One region of the Parafrankia sp. BMG5.11 genome, then DNA from elsewhere that is predicted to be linked to it. Evidence: riboswitches for the same ligand, from Rfam matches in the RefSeq annotation. Region 1 holds a riboswitch; the other holds the start of a gene.
The links. A riboswitch is a leader RNA that binds a small molecule or an ion and turns the genes downstream of it on or off. The one in region 1 is predicted to bind glycine.
Positions count from the first base shown of each region.

Region 2: linked by a shared signal. The riboswitch ahead of gcvT (glycine cleavage system aminomethyltransferase GcvT) and the one ahead of gcvP (aminomethyl-transferring glycine dehydrogenase) in region 1 are both predicted to bind glycine.

Region 1 covers NZ_SJXI01000088.1:27,269-30,307, reverse strand. The annotation lists gene E0504_RS42270 (hypothetical protein) at 3-278, shown strand; gene E0504_RS42265 (ChaB family protein) at 377-784, opposite strand; glycine riboswitch at 1,218-1,312, shown strand; glycine riboswitch at 1,316-1,429, shown strand; gene gcvP (aminomethyl-transferring glycine dehydrogenase) at 1,516-3,039, shown strand, end outside.
Region 2 covers NZ_SJXI01000015.1:28,321-31,359, forward strand. The annotation lists gene metH (methionine synthase) at 1-1,307, shown strand, start outside; glycine riboswitch at 1,359-1,462, shown strand; gene gcvT (glycine cleavage system aminomethyltransferase GcvT) at 1,632-2,807, shown strand; gene gcvH (glycine cleavage system protein GcvH) at 2,804-3,039, shown strand, end outside.

The sequences.
Region 1 (3,039 bases):
GCATGGGGCAACAGGCCAGGAACGACACGAAGACCAGGACGGGACAGCCGGTACGGCCCTCGGCCCGCGAGGCCCGGCCGCGTGCCCGTGCCGCCACCTACACCGCCACCCACACCGCGCCGGCCGGCCAGGGGCTCTCCGACGAGGAGATGGCCCGCCAGGTGACGGACCAGACCTCACACGACCGCCTTGCCGAGTCGTTCTTCGAGGGGGAGCGCGGTGGCGCGCGCAGCGACGTCGAGGCGGCGAAGTTCCGCGACGCGAAACAGCCGGAGTGACCGCCGGAGCCCCGGAGTGACCGCCGCCGGAGGTATTGACCGGCAGGCGGCGGCCCGGCGGGCGGCCCCCGGCGGTGTTTTCCGCCGGGGGCCGGGAGTCAGCCGCGGGCGGCCGCGGTGGCCCGCCGGTTCGCCTTCCTGACGGCTTCGATCAGGTCGGCCTTGTTCATCGTCGAGCGGCCCGGTATGTCGAGCTGCCGGGCGATTTCCCGCAGGTGCTTCACGGACGCCTTCTCGTCCACGCCTTCGGCGGTGGGAAGCGGGTCGGAAAGTGCCTTGTCGGTGGGGCGCGCGGCCTGCTCGTCGGAGGGCCCGCGGCGGCCGCCCTCCTTGGGGGCCCAGTTGTCCCCGACCTTCTCGTGTGTGTGCTTGAGCGCTGCGAACGCCGTGCGGTGCGCACGCTCACCCTCGCCGTAGCTCTCGACCGCCGAGTCGTGGGTCTCCTTCCATGTACGCACGGCCTTGTCGTCGGAACGGGCGACGGTGGAGGGGACGTCCGTGCGCATACGCGCCGTCTTCGCCCGCTTCGCGCTCCCGCCGTTCCTGGAGGACTTCCTGGACCTGATCCCTCGGGCCATCCCGTTTCCCTCCTTCGCCGGCCGGCCGCCCCGCCGGCCCCTTTGCCCGACCGTCCTCGGGCCCTGTCGCGGCCATGGCTTCCGGCCGCCCGCGGCCCTGGACGCCGCCTCGAGGACACTTCCCCGGTCACGGCGCGTGAACCGCACGGCGGTACGGCGGTACGGCGGTGGCCGCGAGGCACGGGAACCGCCGCCGCGAGGCACCGACGCCCCGGGTGTGAGGCAGTTCTCAGCCTGGTCGACATCGTGTTTCGTGCCTGTTTCGAGATCGCCGGGATCGTTGGCCGCCGGGACCGAGGCCGATTAGCCTGGCCTCAGGACGGCCCGCTCGCCGCGGGCTGACAACTTCACATCGCGCCGCTCACACCCGTGCGGGAGAGCTCCGGGCCGTGGCCCGGGGCGCCGAAGGAGCAAGAACTCCCCGCAAACTCTCAGGCCCAAGACCGCCGGGTCAGGCGACTCTGAAAAGCGGACGCGCAAGCGTCCCGCCGACGGTGCAAGCCGGCCGCCGCGTCTCTCGGGAGGCTCCGGGTGGCATGGCAGGCCGGCGAAGCTCTCAGGCCCATGACAGAGGGGGAGGCCCGCCGCGACGCGGGAGCGCCGCCGTGACCACCGATCGCGGGGGTGCCTCCGGCGTTGCTCGACCTCCGGAGCGCGCGATGACCATCGAGACCACCACACAGACACCGATTTCCGACACCGCGGCACCCGCCGTGGCGACGGACGCGGCCAGGGGGATTGCCGCCGAGGCGGCGTCCGGGAACGGCGGCGACACGCAGGCCCGCCAGGCCCCGCCGCGACCGGAGTCCACCGGATCCGCGCGACCGGACACCGCCGGGCCGGGGCTGCCGGCCGGGTTCGTCCCGAGGTTCACCGACCGGCACGTCGGCCCGGACCAGGCCGACCGCCGGGCGATGCTCGACCTGCTGGGGCTGGGCTCGCTGACGGGGCTGACCGACGCGGCGGTGCCGGCGGCCATCCGGGACACCGAGCTGGACCTGCCCCCGGCCGTCGACGAGACCGAGGTGCTCGCGGAGCTGCGCGGGCTGGCCGGGTACAACCGGCGGGTCACCTCCATGATCGGTCTGGGCTTCCACCCGGCGGTCATGCCCGGGGTGATCCAGCGCAACGTCCTGGAGAACCCGGCCTGGTACACGGCGTACACGCCGTACCAGCCGGAGATCTCCCAGGGGCGGCTCGAGGCCCTGCTGAACTTCCAGACGGTGATCACGGATCTGACCGGCCTCGCCGTGGCCGGCGCCTCGCTGCTGGACGAGCCGACGGCGGCGGCGGAGGCCATGCAGATCGCCCACCGGGCCGCCCGGGGCCGCCGCTCGACCTTCGTGATCGACGCCGACACGCTGCCGCAGACCATCGCGGTGGTCCGGACCCGGGCGGAGGCGCTCGGCATCACCGTGCTCGTCGTCGACCTCCGCGACGGGCTCACCGGACGTCCGTCGCCGGCCCCGGGTGAGCGGCCGGCCGCCGGACCGGCCGCTCCCGCGCAGTCCGCCGCGCCGTCGGCACCGTCCGAGGTGCCTTCGGTAGTGCCGTCCGACGTGCTCGGGGACGCCTTCGGCGTGCTGCTGTCGTACCCGGGGGCCGGTGGGGAGGTGCGGGACCTGCGCGGGGTGATCGCGCAGGCCCGGGAACGCGACATCGTGGTGACGGTCGCCGCGGACCTGCTCGCGCTCACCCTGGTGCGCTCGCCGGGCGCGCTCGGCGCGGACATCGCGGTCGGGAGCACCCAGCGGTTCGGGCTTCCGCTGTCCTTCGGCGGGCCGCACGCCGGCTATCTCGCCGTCCGGTCGGGTCTGGAGCGGACGCTGCCCGGCCGGCTCGTCGGGGTCTCGGTGGACGCGGCCGGCAACCCCGCCTACCGGCTCACGCTGCAGACCCGTGAGCAGCACATCCGGCGGGAGAAGGCGACGAGCAACATCTGCACGGCGCAGGTGCTCCCGGCGGTGCTGGCGTCGATGTACGCCGTCTACCACGGGCCCGAGGGGCTGGCCGGGATCGCGGCCCGGGTGCACGGGCACGCCGTGAGCCTCGCCGCCGGGCTGCGCGCCGGCGGGGTGGAGATCGTCCACGACGGGTTCTTCGACACGGTGCTCGCCCGGGTGCCGGGGCGTGCGGCCCAGGTGGTCGCCGACGCGCTCGCGCACGGGGTGAACCTGCGTCTC
Region 2 (3,039 bases), on a different contig from region 1:
TCATGGTGCCGTGGTCGAAGATCATCGCCACCGCCAATGACGAACAGGCTGACATGATCGGGCTGTCCGGCCTGATCACCCCGTCGCTCGACGAGATGGTCACCGTGGCCGAGGAGATGACCCGCGCCGGCATGACCATGCCGCTGCTGATCGGCGGCGCGACGACCAGCAAGGTCCACACGGCGTTGCGGATCGATCCCGCTTACGATGGGCCGGTGATCCATGTGCTAGACGCCAGTCGCGCGGTCGGGGTGGCCAGTCGCCTGCTGTCGGATACCCAGCGCGATCCGTTTGTCGCCGACACTGCGGGCGAATACGCCAAGGTGCGCCATGCGCGCGAGGGCAAGGCGCAAAGCGTGCTCTTGAGCATCGACGAAGCGCGCGCGAACTTCTACGATCCGCGGTACGGCGACAAGCCCGCCCCGCCGCTGCGGCCGGGGCTGCATTCCTTCGCCGACTGGCCGCTGGAAGACTTGCGCGAGATCATCGACTGGACCCCGTTCTTCCGCGCGTGGGAACTGCATGGCACGTATCCATCGATCCTGGACGATGCCGTGGTCGGCGACACCGCTCGCAGCCTGAAGGCCGACGCCGACGCGATGCTCGACCGGATCATCGGCGAGAAATGGCTGACCGCCAAAGGGGTCGCTGGCCTGTGGCCGTGCGCCCGCGATGGCGACGACGTGACGATCCACCTGGTGGAGGAGGAGCGGCACGTCACGCTGCCGTTCCTGCGCCAGCAGGTGAAGAAAAGCCGCGACCGGGCGAACATGTGCCTGGCCGACTTCATCGACCCGTCGGGCGACTGGATTGGCGGGTTCGCTGTCGGCATCCACGGGATCGAGCCGCATTCAGAACGTTTCCGCGCCGACAAGGACGATTACTCTGACATTCTGCTGAAGGCGCTGGCCGACCGGCTGGCGGAAGCCTTTGCCGAAAGCCTTCACCGCCACGTGCGCACTGATCTGTGGGGTTACGCTCCTGACGAGCAACTGACCAACCAGGCGCTGATCCGCGAGGAATATCGCGGCATCCGCCCGGCGCCCGGCTATCCTGCCTGCCCCGATCACAGCCTGAAGCCGACGCTGTTCGGATTGCTGGATGCGGGCAACACGGCCGGACTGACGTTGACCGAGAACTACGCCATGTATCCGACATCCGCGGTTAGCGGGTTTTACTTCGGCCATCCCGAAAGCGAGTATTTCGGGGTCGCGCGGATCGGCCGCGACCAGCTGGAAGACTATGCCCGGCGGCGGGGCGTGGATATCGCGACCGCCGAACGTTGGCTGCGCCCCAATCTCGATTGACCGCGCCAGCGGACTCGCGCAGGGCAGAGTTGTCGTTCGGAAGCGATTCCGGCGTCCGCCATGGGAGAGCGTCCCGCCGTCTGCTTGTCAGGGGCGGGGCCGCCGAAGGAGCAACCGCCCCGGAAACTCTCAGGCAACCGGACCGTGGCGGGCCATGCGGCACTCTGGAAAGCGCCTCGTCGCCCGATAATCCGGGGGCGCGGCCACCGACGGTGTAAGCTGCGTGCCGCAAGGCGCCGGCCAAACTCTCAGGTTTCCCGACAGAGGGGGCAGCGGTTTCGAGATGGCCTTGCCGGCCATCGGCCGCGCTGTCGGAGTGTGCGCGTGAGCGAGAGCGAAGAACCCATCGAGATCGAGGCGCTGCCGCTGGACGCGTGGCACCGCGCGCGCGGTGCGCGGATGGTGCCTTTCGCCGGGTACGAGATGCCGATCCAGTACGCCGGTCCCCAGGGTGGGATCATGGCCGAACATCTCTGGACCCGTGAGCATGCCGGCCTGTTCGATGTCAGCCACATGGGCCAGTTGATCGTCGAGGGGGAAGGCGCGGCCGAAGCGCTCGAGGTCATTCTCCCCGGTGATATCTCGGCGCTCAAGCCCGGACGGATCCGGTATTCGCTATTGCTGGCCGAGGATGGCGGCATTCTCGATGACCTGATGGTGACCAACGTCACGCCGCCGGGAGGCGAGACGCCGCGCTTTTACATTGTCGTCAATGGCGCGACGAAGTGGGACGACATCGCTTTCTTGCGCGAGCATCTGCCTGACGAGATCACCCTGACGCATCTCGACGAACGCGGCCTGCTTGCGCTTCAGGGGCCTGAGGCGGCTGCAGTGCTCGAGGCAATCGCCCCCGGCGCAGCGGATGGCCTGTACTTCATGCAGGGCACCTCGGTCGAATGGCGCGGCGAGCAACTCGGCATTGGGCGGGGCGGTTATACCGGCGAGGATGGCTTCGAGCTGTCGTTCCCGGCCGAACGCCTGGCTGAGCTGGCTGATACGCTGTGTGCGGATGATCGGGTGCGACCCGTCGGCCTGGGCGCGCGCGATTCGCTCCGGCTGGAAGCAGGCTTGCCGCTCTATGGCCATGACCTCGACGAGAACATCGACCCGGTTGAAGGCAGCGCCGCGTTCGCGATTTCAAAACGCCGCCGCGAACAGGGCGGCTTTCACGGCGCCGACCGGATCCTTCGCGCCCTGACCGATGGTGCCCCGCGCAAGCTGGTCGGCTTTACGGTGGAGGGGCGCATGCCCGTACGCGAAGGCGCGTCGATTTATTCTGACGAAGCGCTGATCGGCCGCATTACCTCTGGCGGCTTCGCGCCCAGCGTGGGTGCGCCGATCGCGATAGGGTACGTCGATACCCAATACTCCGCGCCTGGCACTCCTATGGAGGCCGAGGTGCGCGGCAAGCGCGTTCCGCTGACGGTGGAGACGATGCCGTTCATTCCCCACCGCTATCACCGCCAACCCCGCAATCAGGCGACCGGAGCATCGAAATGACCCGTTATTTCACGCAAGACCACGAATGGATCGAAGTCGAAGGTGACACCGCCACCGTCGGCATCACCGATTATGCGCAGAGCCAGCTAGGCGATATCGTGTTCGTCGAAGTGCCTGGCGAGGGTGCGGCCGTCACCAAAGGTGATGAGGCGGCCGTGGTCGAAAGCGTGAAGGCGGCGAGCGATGTGTACTCTCCCGTCAGCGGCACCGTGATCGAAGGCAATCCGGCGCT